Anaerobacillus sp. CMMVII: one gene and its partner. The protein of the gene in region 2 interacts with the protein of the main gene of each other region in a pairwise test. Links are inferred from orthologs where the notes say so. Each region holds a gene or a part of one and is shown on either strand. Other genes may lie near its edges.

The links.
Region 1: the proteins of dnaB (region 2) and dnaI interact in binary tests that used the Bacillus subtilis proteins (3 or more experiments, as listed by UniProt). The link is inferred for Anaerobacillus sp. CMMVII from one-to-one orthologs.

What each region holds. Positions count from the first base shown.
Region 1 is NZ_JACEHK010000002.1:500,976-511,532, forward strand. The notes cover bases 2,003-4,908. They hold dnaI (primosomal protein DnaI), read left to right. Parts: upstream 2,003-2,940; coding sequence 2,941-3,876; downstream 3,877-4,908. Other genes in these bases: H1D32_RS06555 (replication initiation and membrane attachment family protein), read left to right, coding at 2,003-2,938. Also shown: H1D32_RS06545 (DUF1499 domain-containing protein), read left to right, coding at 184-588; transcriptional regulator NrdR, read left to right, coding at 731-1,249; more of H1D32_RS06555, read left to right, coding at 1,493-2,002; sporulation protein YtxC, read left to right, coding at 5,372-6,076; sporulation protein YtxC, read left to right, coding at 6,070-6,231; H1D32_RS06580 (substrate-binding domain-containing protein), read left to right, coding at 8,736-9,668; H1D32_RS06585 (sensor histidine kinase), read left to right, coding at 9,670-10,557. UniProt on the Bacillus subtilis protein: Helps load the DnaC replicative helicase onto single-stranded (ss)DNA and simulates the helicase activity; in the presence of DnaB more helicase activity is seen.
Region 2 is NZ_JACEHK010000017.1:14,103-19,011, reverse strand. What follows is about bases 1,937-4,909. They hold dnaB (replicative DNA helicase), read right to left. Parts: upstream 4,122-4,909; coding sequence 2,751-4,121; downstream 1,937-2,750. Other genes in these bases: H1D32_RS21580 (DHH family phosphoesterase), read right to left, coding at 4,679-4,909; rplI (50S ribosomal protein L9), read right to left, coding at 4,239-4,682; queC (7-cyano-7-deazaguanine synthase QueC), read right to left, coding at 1,937-2,305. Outside these bases: 6-carboxytetrahydropterin synthase QueD, read right to left, coding at 1,150-1,638; more of queC, read right to left, coding at 1,628-1,936. UniProt on the Bacillus subtilis protein: The main replicative DNA helicase, it participates in initiation and elongation during chromosome replication. Travels ahead of the DNA replisome, separating dsDNA into templates for DNA synthesis.

The DNA of each region.
Region 1 (10,557 bases), on a different replicon or contig from region 2:
AGGTTTACGAGCAAAATGAGAAACGAGAGACCTCTATTTACTTTTTCTAATCATTTAAAAGTCAAATTTTCCTTCATTCTGAAAGTAATGAAACCATCTCTTTTTTCATTTCTAGTAATTTTTATATTATTTGTCTATAATTTAATTATCCATACACAATCAAATCCTAAAGAGGTGGCACAAATGAGTTTAAAGGACAAGTTTAACAAATTTATATCTACACATACAGAGACAAGAGAATTACATTCGGATGAGACGCTAAAGACTAGATACTATAAAGCGATGAAAGATAAGGCATTTAATGAAGTTCTGACATTATTCCAGCAAACTCCTCATTTTGAAGTCCGAGACCATTCAGTTGAACGAGGCGAAATTATTGTGAACGGTGGCACTAAGAAAAAGTTTTTCTTAGTAGCAACAGTCATTATGGTATCCCCTAACCGCACTGCGGTAGATTTCGCTGTAAGTACAGAAACGGCATTACCTATGGACTTTGGCTATAGTGCGAAAGTAATAAAAGATACTTATGAAAAACTCGATAAACGATTAGAATATGTTGGCTCAGGCTTAGGAGCAAAGCTGCTTTAGTTTAGATTTATAGTCAAAATGAATATGAGTTTTTCGAGAGGCAAAGAAATTTTCTAGAACTCTAAACAATAACTTGTACTTACATCTATTTTTTTATATCATTAATAGTGAAAACTAAGGCAAACTTATGGAGATGATAGGTATGCGCTGTCCAACATGTAATTATAACGGTACTCGAGTACTTGACTCACGGCCAAGCCACGAAGGGCGCTCAATTAGAAGAAGACGTGAATGTGAAGAATGTAATTTTCGCTTTACAACCTTCGAGACTGTTGAAGTAACCCCGTTAATTGTTGTAAAAAAAGATGGGAATCGTGAAGAATTTAGTAAAGATAAAATTCTGCGAGGTCTAATCCGTGCGTGTGAAAAACGGCCAGTTCCGTTACAAAAGTTAGAAGAAATAGTTGATAAAGTTGAAAAAGACTTGAGAAACGCTGGAGCACCCGAAGTTAAGAGTGAAGATGTTGGTGAAAGTGTGATGGAATACTTAGCTGATGTTGATGATGTTGCTTATGTGCGTTTTGCATCAGTTTATCGCCAATTTAAGGATATAAACGTATTTATTGACGAACTAAAAGAGCTATTACAAAAAACTGAAACAAATAAAAGGGCTAAGATTGATATCTTTGGCTCTTTTTTATTCATAAAGCGTAAAAAGTAGTTTTAGTAGTTAATGTCTAGCTCCAGCGCTCAGCCCCTCGAAGAACATTTGCTTGTTGCTGCTCCTGCGGTTACTCGTCGCAAAGCAGAGAAGTAACCCGAGGAAGTTCCTTGGCTACCCAGGGCGCTTGCGCTTTTCTTAAAAAATGTACATTTTTTCCCTAATTGGGTTGAAACATTTATAATATTTGTCCAAAAAAATGTTAAAATAGATTAGTAAATTTATAGAATGGGTGATGGAAGAATGGCGTTACATTGGATGCATTTGTTACCTGTCGATCGTTATGTCGTTCGAACTACTTCATTCATTAACGAAGCAGATCGGAAAATAATTACACTTTTATATCAACCTCTAATAGGGGCAATTGCTCATAGTCTTTACTTTGCGCTACAGAGCGAACTAGAAAGAGATCAATATACGAGTATTGAAACAACCCACAAAACACTAATGACAATGATGGGTCTACCTCTAGATAAGATTTATGAGGAACGGAAAAAGTTAGAAGGTATTGGCCTCTTAAATGTTTATAAGCAGAAGCAAGATGAGGATATTATCTATTTATACGAATTACAGAAGCCTTTTAGTCCTCATGAGTTCTTTAAGGATGATGTTCTCAGTGTCTATTTGTATAATCGCGTTGGCAAATACCGCTATCTTCAATTAAGAGACCGGTTTACGATAAATAAAATAAATAAAGATAACTTTAAAGAGATTACGTTATCTTTCAGTGATGTGTTTACTTCATTACACCACTCAGAAATCTCGGCACAACAAGGGGAATTATCGACTTCTTTAGTCATTGATTCTCAATCGGATATTGTTAACAATGATAGTTCAGAAAGCTCTTACACTATATTAGAAGAAGCTTTTGACTTTTCATTACTTATTACGTATCTATCGAATATGATCAATCCAAAAACATTATTCACTGAAAAAGTTAAAGAGACAATTGTCCGCTTAGCTTTTGTTTACCGGATTGACCCTTATGAAATGAGTAAAATAATTCAAGATTCGTTACTTCATGATGATACGGTTGACCTAGATGTTATGAGAGAAAAAGTGAAAAACTGGTACAAATTCACATATGAAAGTGAACCTCCAGGATTGGGCTTTAGAACACATCCTGAAAAGTATAGAACGATGTCAGGGAAAGAACCAAAAACTGAAGAAGAAGAAATGATTTTGCTTTATGAAACAGAATCTCCACTGACACTTTTAGAAAGTAAATCGGCTGCTGGGGCCAAAGTTCCTTTAGGGGATGCTAAAATTGTTGAAACCCTATTATTGGATTATAAGCTTTTACCTGGTGTTGCAAATGTACTTATTGACTTTATTTTAGAAATTAATGATATGAAATTGACAAAGTCTTATGTAGAAAAGATAGCTGGTCAGTGGGCCCGAAAAAACGTTAAAACCGTTAAAGAAGCGATGGCCTTAGCTAAGGGAGAATACAAGAAGCGTGAGCAGTGGGATCAAGGTACTGCTGAGGCGGCTGCAACCACTGAAAGGCCAGTCAAACAGCGGCAAAACAATACCAATCGTTATGTGAGAAAAGATCGCCTTCCAAAATGGCTGATAGAAGCTAAAAAAGAAGTTACCTCTAAGCAAGAAGATGATGATATTACAAAAGTTAAACAAGAGCTTGAAGAAAAATTTAAATTATTAAAATTACAACGCCAGGAGGGATAGTTTTGGAACTGATTAAACAAACGTTAGAAAAAATGAAAAGTTCAAAAAGTATGTTAGATAATTTCCAACGTTTAAAAGAAGATATTCTTTCTGACAAATGGATAGTAGAATTTCTTCGTGAAAATCCAACTCTTCCTGAATCTGAAATTAATCGCAATATTTCTCGGTTCTTTGAGTATAGAAATGAGCGGAATAATTGTACAAAATGTTTGAGTCTCGATACGTGTGTAAACATGATGAAAGGCTATCAGCCAGAGCTTTTTCTAGAAAGACAGCAAGTACAACTACGTTATAATGTCTGTCATCGAAAATGGAAAGATGATCAAAAAAAACAGCAGCAATCTCTGATTAAAAGTTTGTACATTCCTAAAGAAATTTTGAAGGCAACTTTCGACCAGCTAGATCAAGATAACCGTTCTAGAATTGTAGCGATTGCAAAAGCTGTTGAGTTTGCAACAACAACGAATCCTGGGGAAACGGGAAAAGGCCTTTATCTGCACGGTCAATTTGGTGTGGGAAAAACATATATTATGGGTGCCATTGCAAATGAACTTGCAGAGAGAAATATTTCATCGATGCTGGTTTACACACCTGACTTTTTCCGGGAGTTAAAAAGTGGTATTAGTGATGGATCATATAATGAAAAACTTGATCTTGTTAAAAAAGTTCCTGTTCTTATTTTAGATGATTTAGGTGCTGAAACAATGTCAAGTTGGGTGAGAGATGATATATTAGGTGTAATTTTACAACATAGAATGCTTGAAAAGCTACCGACATTATATACTTCAAACTATGATTTTGATGAACTAGAAGAACACCTGGCTTACTCCCAAAAAGGTGGTATTGAGCAACTTAAATCCAAACGAATTATGGAGCGTATCCGTCATTTTGCTGATCCTGTTTATATTGAGGGAGTAAATCGAAGAGGAAAAATGTAAAAATTAGAATGATGAAAGCATTGCATCGCAGTTACTGCTACTAATTCTATATTATACATTTTACTTTAAAATGTGTTACGATAGATTAGACTTGTTTAAAAAAGATGTAACTAGATTTATAAATCTTATCTACTAATAGAGATGGGGGTTTTTACATGACAATTGATCATATTCTTGAGCGTGCTGTTAAAGGTGAGCGTCTGACAATTGAAGATGCTATTAATTTATATGAAAGTAATGAGGTAGAGAAAATTGGTGCTGCTGCAAACGAGGTTATGAAAAGTGGCATCCTGAGCCTATTACTACATTTGTAATTGGACGAAATATTAACTACACAAATTTTTGTGATACGTATTGTCGTTTTTGTGCCTTTTATCGACCACCTGGTCATGAAGAGGGTTATGTGTTAGAAGATGATCTTATTTTAGATAAAATCCAAGAAACAGTAGATGTAAATGGAACGGAAATTTTAATGCAAGGTGGAACACATCCAGATCTTCCACTAAGCTATTATACAAACCTTTTAAGAAAAATTAAGGAACGTTTTCCTAACATCACAATGCATTCATTTTCTCCGGCTGAAGTTTGGAAAATGGTTGAAGTTTCAGGACTAAACTTAAAAGAGGTACTGTTACAGCTTAAAGAAGCAGGGCTTGATTCAATTCCAGGTGGTGGTGCGGAGATCTTAGATGACCGTACAAGACAAAAAATTAGTAAGAAAAAAGGTTCATGGGAAAAATGGATTGAGTGTATGAAGATGGTTAAAACTGTTGGAATGCATGGTACAGCAACAATGGTTATCGGTTTTGGTGAATCAATTCAGGAACGAGCTTTACATCTTCAGCGGATCCGTGATGCTCAAGACGAATCAAACTGCTTCTTAGCGTTATTCCTTGGACATTCCAACCAGACAATACAAATCTTAAAGCCGAAAAAGTGACTCCTGATGAGTATTTGAAGAATTTGGCTATCTCAAGACTATTCTTAGACAATATCCAAAATTTCCAATCATCATGGGTAACCATGGGACCTGAAATCGGGAAGAAATCTCTTTCTTATGGTTGTAATGATTTTGGTAGTACGATGATGGAAGAAAACGTAGTATCTGCTGCAGGTGCTACTCATAAAGTTAATTCTAATTTAATTTTAAGACTTATTCGTGAAGCGGGTAAAATTCCAGCACAGCGTGATACAAAGTATAATACCCTTCATGTATTTAAAGAAGAGGAAACAACTGATAAAGATTTCGTTATGCAAAACTAAATGTGAAAGCCGATAAGTAACTTATCGGCTTTTTGTATGTTTTTTGAGCTATGAAAAAGTACTTATCAGCACTTTTAGAATGCTCTTCGATCCTTTATTATCTGTTGACAACATTAACTTTAGTAATAAATTTGTTCTAATAAGCATTTTTTAGGATAAGCCCCCATATACATGTAAAGAAAAAATGGACACTAGGTGTAGTTGCGTCTAATTGTTGTGGGAGGGGCTTTCATTGATAGAGATTTATTTACAGAATAAGCTCGATCGGTATTATTTGTTCAAAAATTTTAAAGCTGGGCTTTATACTTTTATAAAAAATGGAGTAGTAGAACTTTCGTTAGCTAGTGACAGATTAATTATAAAAGTGGACAATACATTTGATTTTGAAGAGACTATAAAGCCGGTGTTGACGGAAATCTTAAAAAAGCATGTAATTGAAACAAAAGAAGATATTTGGTTGTTAGATGTTATCCAAAATATATTCTACTATGATGTACCAGAGGAACAATCACAAATTCTTGCAATGGCAAAATCAATCTTAGCTGGGGAACGCTTAGAACTTCCGAATGTAAAAAAAATGTTTTTTACAGAAAAAATGATTCATGACGCTTTTACCAACTTCCTAACGAGAGACATTAATTTTTGCTATGAATCTTTCTTAACTTTCCGTTTAAGAGGTTACTTAGATAAGCTAATCGATTGTGTTGAGATGGCAATTGATGAATTTCAACTAGAACAAGAATATCAAAATTTAGTAGAGAATTTCCGTTTTTACTTAAAAAAGCGAACGCCAAAATTAACATGCGTTCATCTCGTTATTGATGGAAGTTTTACTTTTTATGATGAGTATTTTCACCAACTTTCTTACGAGAAAATTGAGCATTATCTAGATAGAGAAATCATTTTGAAAAGGGAATTCCCATTCAAGAAATGGTAATCAGCCCGCTTGTTAGCATTGCACCATTGGAGGTTCACTTGTACAGTGATGATGTAGATAATAGTGTCATTCAATCTATCCAAAATATTTTCCAGGAACGGGTTAAACTAAATAGAAAAGATCATTTTAAAAAAAATAATTATAAAATCACCTAATATTGGAAGATGATGGCTTCGATGATAGAGAACTATAAATCATATCGAAGTCATTACTATGAATAGAAACAGAAAATAAACTTGCTTTTCTAATTATAAATCCATATAATAACCTACATAAGCTAAATACATCAAAAAAGTCTTGATGAGGACATGGGTTTTATTTTACGGTTTTAAGAGAGGGAAGTGCTGCTGGGAGCTTCCTAACACGGAAATAATACTTACCACCTCTGAACTTCAGTAGGGAAATTTAAAGTATCTACTGACGGCTACAAACCGTTATTTTCTCATAAGTCACATTTACCTATTCGTAAATGTGAGAATGAGGGTGGAACCACGAGCATAACACTCGTCCCTTTTTAGGGATGAGTGTTTTTTATGTTATTACCATTTTTTAGAATGAAAAAGGAGTGTTTAGAAATGAACCAAGTAAAGGTTACATTCCCAGATGGAGCAGTACGGGAATATGCTAATGGAGTAACGACAGAGGATATTGCAGCCTCTATTAGTCCAGGCTTAAAGAAAAAAGCTGTTGCTGGTAAACTAAATGGCAAAGTGGTTGATCTATTATTGCCTATCACAGAAGATTCAGCAGTAGAAATCGTAACACTTGAATCGAAAGAAGGCCTAGAAGTTTACCGTCATAGTACGGCTCATCTAATGGCTCAAGCGTTAAAGCGCCTTATCCAGAGATCAAGCTAGGTATTGGTCCGGTGATTGAAAATGGGTTCTATTACGATGTTGATTTGGAAAATCCATTGAAGCCAGAAGATCTTCCAGCAATTGAAAAAGAAATGAAAAAGATTATTAATGAAAATATTAAAATTGAACGTAAAGTTGTGACTCGTGAAGAGGCGTTACGTATTTATGAAGAAATTGGAGACCATTTAAAGCTTGAGTTAATTCGTGAGCTTCCTGAAGGTGAAGAAATTTCGATCTATGAGCAAGGTGAATTCTTTGACTTATGCCGTGGGCCACATCTTCCATCTACTGGAAAGATCAAGGCGTTAAAATTAATGAGCATTGCAGGAGCATACTGGCGTGGAAATAGTGACAACCAAATGTTACAGCGTATTTATGGTACTGCCTTTCCTAAGCAAAGTGATCTTGATGAGTATTTACATTTTATTGAAGAAGCACAAAAACGTGACCACCGTAAATTGGGTAAAGAACTTCAATTATTCATGTTCTCTGAGGAATCACCTGGTATGCCTTTCTATTTACCAAAGGGGCAAGTTGTTCGTACAGAACTTGAAAACTTTTCAAGAGAATTACAACGTGGGGCAGGATATGACGAGGTTCGTACACCATTCATGATGAATCAACGTTTGTGGGAGCAATCTGGTCATTGGGAACACTACCATGAAAACATGTATTTCTCAGAAGTTGATAATACAAAATTTGCAATGAAACCAATGAATTGCCCAGGCCATATGTTAATCTTTAAAAATGAACTTCATTCATACCGTGATCTTCCAATTCGTATGGCTGAGTTTGGCCAAGTTCATCGCCATGAATTAAGTGGTGCGTTAAATGGTATGATCCGTGTTCGTACATTTTGCCAAGATGATGCTCACATTTTCGTAACACCAAAACAAATTGAATCAGAAATAAAAGAAGTGTTTAAATTAGTTGATCAAATCTATAAGACATTTGGTTTTGAATACTCGGTGGAACTATCCACTCGCCCAGAAAATTCAATGGGCGATGATAAATTATGGGAGCAAGCTGAAGATGCGCTTCGCAATGTATTAGAAGATCTACAATTACCTTATCAATTAAATGAAGGTGATGGCGCATTCTACGGTCCAAAGATTGACTTCCACATTAAAGATGCTCTTAAACGTAGTCATCAATGTGCGACAATACAGGGTTGATTTCCAAATGCCTGAGAAGTTTGATTTAACGTATGTGGATGAAAACAACAACAAAGTTCACCCAGTTGTCATTCACAGAGCAATTTACGGTTCGATTGACCGTTTCTTTGGTATTTAGTTGAGCATTTTGCTGGTGCATTCCCTACATGGTTAGCCCCAGTACAAGTAGAGGTAATCCCAGTTAATGAAGTTCATGTTGATTATGCAGAACAAGTAAAGGCAAAGCTATTAGAAGCTGGCGTACGAGTTCATATCGATAATCGTAACGAAAAACTTGGTTATAAGATCCGCGAAGCTCAAATGCAAAAAACACCTTATATTCTAGTGTTAGGTGACAAAGAGATTGAAGAAAGTGCTGTAAACGTACGTAAATATGGTGAGCAAAACTCAGAAGCAGTTGGCCTTGAAACGTTTATCTTTAACATTAAAGAGGAAATTGCTACAAGAAAAAATAATTTAGTATAGATATGGTTAAAAAGCTGTGATTAACGTCATGGCTTTTTTTATTCATAAAACTGTTGTATTCTTTACCTCCTATGCACCGTTTTAAAATATACTTAAAATAGATTATTGTTTTAATTAAATGGTCAAAGAGCAATTGCGTCGAGATGGAAAGAGGGGATAAACATGCAATATATAAAATTAATTTTTATTATTGTAATTTTTGGTTTTCTTATAAGCATTTCAATAGCATGCTCAGTTAAAGCCCCAGAAACAGTTATTGCGTTAACAGAAGCCAGTTTAGTAGATTCTGAAGATGAATCACTAAATCATGATGAAGAAACTCTAAAGTTTGCGATTGTCTCAATTTTATCGATTCGTGAAACCCACCGTACATTTCATAAATTTGCCCAATATTTAGAGGAAGAATTAGGACGACCGGTCGAAATAATCCAGAAACAAACGTATACGGAAGTAAAGGAACTTTTTGAACGTGATGAAATTGATGCTGGAATAGTATGTGCCTACCTTTCAGTAGTAGGAAGGCGAGAAGGCATTATTAAAAAGATCGCGATGCCGGTTATAGATGGGGAAAAACAGTTTACATCTTATATTATTACTAAAAATAATAGCAGTATTAATTCAATGGAGGATCTTTACGGAAAGAACTTTGCATATTCGGATTCTTTATCATACTCAGGTTATTTAGTTGCAAAATATAATATCGTTCAAGGAGGATTTGACTTTAATAGTTACTTCTCAAATGCTTATTACACATATAGTCACGATAATACAATTTTAGCTGTAGCAAATGGATTAGTAGATGCAGGTGCAACCCATAGTGTAGTGTTTGATAAATTAAAAAAAGAAAACAATCCTATTATTGCAGAAATAAAAATCATTGCAGAAGGAGAATTAGTTGGACATTCTCCAGTTGTGATTAATCCAAATATAGACCCAGATCTTGAAATTAAGCTACGGGAAGTTATTTTATCGATGCATAAAGATGAGAAAGGGAGAAAAGCCCTTGAAAAGTTAGGTTATGATTATTTTGATGTACCAGATAAAGATCTATTTAAACCGATTATTAAAATGTTAAAAGACTTAGGAGATCTGTAGGATGAAACGGCTCTATCTTTTATTTATTTCTGTATTGAGTAATAGTAGCGTGAAAACGAAGGTTCTAGGAATGACAATCGGGTTAGTTATACTAATGGCCATAACGAGTACCATTATCCTCAGGGAAATTCTAGTCGTAAAACTTAGTGAAGATTTAGATCGTCGAGCTGTTTCAATCGCTAGTGATTTAAGTTCTCGTAGTATTGATTATACAATACTAAAAGATATTTATAGTCTGCATAATTTACTACAAGACACAACTCAACACAACCCTGATATTGAATATATTTTTATTACTGACCAAGACTTAAACGTTTTGATTCATACCTTTGGACCAGATTTTAAGATATCGGAGGATCTCTTAAATATAAATTTGCTTGAAGTAGGTAGTCATTTTGAAACTAAGCAGTTAGTGACTTTCTCTTCAGAAAATGGGGTTATTCATGATGTCATAGCTCCTATATTTTCTGGAGAGGCCGGATTTGTTAGAGTTGGTTTAAATGAGGAACAAATCTATAAAACAATCGATGCTATTACCTTTATATTAATTTTATCGACGATTTTTGTTGGGGCTATTGGTTTTGTGATTGCGTTCTTTCTAACGAAATTTATGTATCGTGATTTAATGCATTTAATGGAGAAAAGTAAACAAGTTGCTGCAGGAGATTTAGACTGTAATGTTGATATTAATTCAAATGACGAGATTGGTAAGTTAGGAAAAGAATTTAATAGGATGATAAAGAAGTTAAAACAAAAAGAGCAAGAAAAAAATCAATATTTAAATGTACTACAGATGAGGAATAGTGAGCTCTCTTTGTTGCATCAATTAGCGGTTAGTTCAGTTGATATCAATAATTTTAATAAGCATTTAAAAAATGCTGCCGTCCTA
Region 2 (4,909 bases):
AAACATTGTACCCTTTTTGCCGTAGTTTACATAAGGGTCAATCGAAATACCGCCACGAGGTGTGAATTTACCCCAAACCTCAATATATTTGGGGTCCATTAATTCAATTAAGTCTTTCATGATGATATTCATGCAATCTTCATGAAAATCGCCCTGGTTTCTAAAGCTAAATAAGTACAGCTTTAATGACTTACTTTCGACCATTTTTTCACTCGGAATATAAGAGATATAAATTGTTGCGAAATCAGGCTGTCCTGTTTTCGGACAAAGACTTGTAAATTCAGGACAATTAAATTTCACCCAGTAATCGTTATCTAGATGCTTATTTTCAAACGTTTCTAAAATGGACTTATCATATTCAAATTTATATTGAACGTTTTGATTTCCTAGTAAAGAAACACCTTCTAATTCATGATCTTTTCTCATAATTACACTCCCTTTTTATTACCCCAAAGAAGGGCATGTAGCTGTGGTAAGACTCTTGCATTATTAAAATCAGGATCAACAATCACTTTACTCACTAACCAATCTAACTTTTTTAACAGTTTTTGAGCAAGTTGCTCGTCATCCTCCATCGTTAAATTCTCATTTCCGACAGAGAGGTAAAAAGGCACAGTAGGATAGTCTAGGTGAACTTTTTTGCATATTGTAAGTCTTTTTCATCAAAAATAACAACCTTTAAACTAACTTCACCGGCAACAACCTTTTTAGTTAAACGCTCGATCATTTCAGTTAGCCTTGTATGATCTGTTTCCATACCGCTACTAGGTGGCTTTGGAGAAACTGTTAAGTCATCTATTTCTAGCATCCAGTCTTGCCAAACAGTACCTTGTGTCTCTAGGCCAATCTTCATGTTCAAATCTTTTAAAGCACGTATAAGATCACCAAGCTGCTTCAGCAGTGCTGGGTTTCCACCAGAAATTGTTACATGCTGAAAGTTGTCTAACCCAATTTTTTTAAGTTCAGTAACGATTTCAACAGTTGTCAACATTTTAATTTCATCTTTCCCGGTTCCATCCCACGTAAACGCAGAATCACACCAAGAGCATTGATAATCACACCCAGCCGTGCGAATAAAAACAGTTTTTTTTCCAATTACTGCACCTTCACCTTGAATGGTCGGGCCGAAAATTTCTAAAACCGGTATTTTCATTCCATCCACTCTCTTCTAGCTTCGGCATAGCTTGTTGGTGTTTCAAAAAGTCGAACAAATTCAACCCTTGGTTCTAACATTTTAAACTGACTTTCTTTTAAGTAGTCCGCCATTTTTTCGTAGATCCAAACAACCATGTTTTCTGCCGTCGTATTCATCGGAGGTAGCGTTTCATTCAAATAGCGGTGGTCAAGATATATTTCAATCTGCTCTTTCCAGATTTTTTTTATATCACCAAAGTCAATGGCAATCCCAATTTCATCTGTAAAAGAACTAATACCAAAAACAACTCGGTACGTATGACCGTGTAGGTTTTTGCATTTCCCTTCATAATGATGAAGGTGGTGGGCGGCATCAAACGTAAATTCCTTACTTACCATCACGCGCTTATTGTGGTACTTCAAGTCTTTTATTTGAATGTCTTCACCTAATTTTTCTAGCTTATCAACAATTCGAAAACCAAATAATCCATCTTTACTCGACACGCTGCATGCCCCCTTCCTGTTCATTAAGGAACTTTTGTAAGCCTTCATTACGAAGCTTGCATGCAGGGCACTCGCCACAACCGTCGCCTACAATACCGTTATAGCATGTAAGCGTCTTTTCCCTTATATATTCAAAAGCTCCAAGCTCAGCAGCTAGAGCCCACGTTTCTTTTTTATCAATCCACATCAATGGTGTATGAATAACAAAGTTGTAATCCATCGCTAAATTTATCGTTACATTTAGTGACTTTACAAACATGTCACGACAATCAGGGTAACCTGAAAAATCTGTCTCACAAACACCTGTAATAATATTTTGGATCGCTTTAGCTTTCGCCATAATCGCTGCAAACGATAAAAAGAGGTGATTGCGCCCATCAACGAATGTACTAGGTAAACCGCCATCTTCCCCGTCTTTTATTTCGATTTCACTGCGTGTTAACGCATTAGAAGTTAGCTGATTTAATAAACTCATATCTATAACCGTATTCTCTACGCCTAGATCTTCAGCAATTTTTTTAGCTACTTCAATTTCTTCATTGTGCCTTTGGTTATAATCAAAGGTCACTGTTTCTACATGATCATAATTTTTTAGTGCCCAAAATAGACAAGTTGTTGAATCTTGTCCGCCACTGAACACCACCAATGCTTTTTCATATTTAAACACTCCCTAGTTTTTTTTAACGAGAGGAGATCGCGAACTCTCGAAATTGGAATTTTTGATTGTAAAATGTAGATTAGAATTATGTTAGTGAAGAAAACTTTACCCTAACAAATTTTACAATCTACATTCTACAATATTTTTCAATAAAAATATACGTCATTACCTGGTAACTAATAAGAAAAGCGGAAGCACCCATTTAAGCCCCAACAAGCAAATGTTCTTCGAGAAGAAAGTTTGCTCTATCACTTTTATTCTAGGAAAAAGGAAGTTCACTTTTTCTCTCGAAGGTTATTTGACTTCGAGGGGCTCCACATTTGCTCCTGCGATTACTCGTCGCAAGGCAGTAAGAAGCAAATTCAAGCAGTAGCCTTGCTGGAGCTAGACAGCAATAAAATCCCCTTAGGCACTCCCAGGTACCGTAAGGGGAATATTTTCAAACTCAGATTTTCTATGCCCCTGCTCCGACAGGCATACTACGTTCATCAAAACGTCGCTCTAAGTTTACGAATTTGTTATATTCTTTAACAAAGGCAAGTTCAACTGTTCCAACAGGGCCATTCCTTTGTTTTGCGATAATAATTTCGATGATATCCTTGCTCTCACTTTCCTTGTCATAATAATCATCACGGTACAAGAAAGCAACAATATCGGCATCCTGCTCAATACTTCCTGACTCACGAATATCAGACATCATCGGTCGTTTATCTTGACGGGATTCTACACCACGTGAAAGCTGTGATAAGGCAATAACAGGTACTTGTAATTCCCTTGCTAAACCTTTCAGGGATCTCGAAATCTCTGAAACTTCCTGCTGACGGTTTTCACCACTTTTGCCATCTCCGCGAATTAACTGCAAGTAGTCAATTAAGATCATTCCTAAACCCTTTTCCTGACTTAATCTACGACACTTTGCACGAATGTCATTTACACGGATACCAGGTGTATCGTCGATATAAATCCCGGCTTTTGATAAACTTCCCATTGCCATCGTCAGTTTCGTCCAATCCTCTTCTTGAAGTGAACCTGTACGCAGTCTTTGTGCATCAAGATTTCCCTCTGCACAGATCATACGCATGACTAGCTGAGAAGCACCCATCTCAAGACTAAAAATGGCAACATTTTCGTCTGTTTTCGTCGCTACATTTTGCGCAATATTTAAGGCAAAGGCAGTCTTACCAACAGAAGGACGTGCTGCAACAATAATTAAGTCATTGCGTTGAAACCCTGCAGTCATACGATCTAATTCAGAGAAACCTGTTGGGATACCAGTAATATCATCTGTACGATTTTGTAGCTGTTCAATGTTGTCATATGCTTCAACAAGTACATCTTTAATCGAAATAAAGGCACTCGTATTTTTTTTATGAGAAACTTCTAGTATCGTTTTTTCAGCTTCACTTAAAATTGTATCTACTTCTTCTTCTTCGGCGTACCCATCTGCAGCAATATTAGTAGCAACACGGATCAATCGTCTAAGTAACGATTTTTCTTCTACAATCCTACTATAGTATTCTACGTTTGCTGCTGTAGGAACTGAGCTCGCTAAGTCACTTAAATATGAAACTCCACCTATTTCTTCAAGCCATTTTTTATCTTGTAGCTCAGCTGTAACAGTAACAAGATCGACAGGCTCTCCCTTTTCGGCTAACTGGATCATCACACTGTAAATCCGCTGATGGGACGCTCGATAAAAATCGTCAGACGCTAGTCTTTCTGATGCTGTTACAAGAGCTTCTGGTTCAAGAAAAATTGCCCCTAAAACGGCTTGTTCTGCTTCAATATTCTGTGGTGGAGTACGATCAGCATATAATTCACTCATGATTGATTCACCTACCCTTATAAGTGTAGAGTTTTGAGTGTTGAGTGTTGAGTTCTTTTCAGCATTGCTTCGCAGCATTACCTACACAACTCAACACTCAACACTCCTCACTCAAAACTATCCTTCAATAACATGTACTTTAATTGTTGCTGTTACTTCTGGATGTAATTTAATTGGAACATTTGTATAGCCTAATGCTCGAATTGGCTCATCAAGTTCAATTTTGCGCTTATCGACTTTCTTTTTCATCTTTGCTAACGTTTCAGCAATTTGCTTGCTTGTAACGGCACCAAATAGTCGACCACCTTCTCCAGACTTTGCCTTTATTTCAACTGTAAGCTTTTCAATTTCATCTCGAAAAGCTTTAGCTTCGTTTAGTTTTTCTTCCGCACGTTTTTCTTCGCCCTGTTTTTTTACTTCTAGTGTTTTTAGCGCTCCTGCATTTGCTTCAGCAGCTAGCTTATTAGGTAATAGAAAGTTTCTTGCATATCCCTCTGAAACATTCTTTACTTCACCTTTTTTTCCCTTGCCTTTTACGTCTTGAAGAAAAATAACTTTCATTCTTCTTTTCCTCCTTCAATATATTCATCTATCTTTTCCATTAATAATTTTTCAGCCTCATCTAAAGTTACATCACCTAGCTGCGTGGCAGCATTCGATAAATGTCCTCCACCATTAAGCCTTTCCATTATTAATTGAACATTTACATCACCTAAGGATCTAGCACTAATACTTATAGCGCCGTCCTTCCTCTTTGAAATGACAAACGAAGCAACTACTCCATTCAT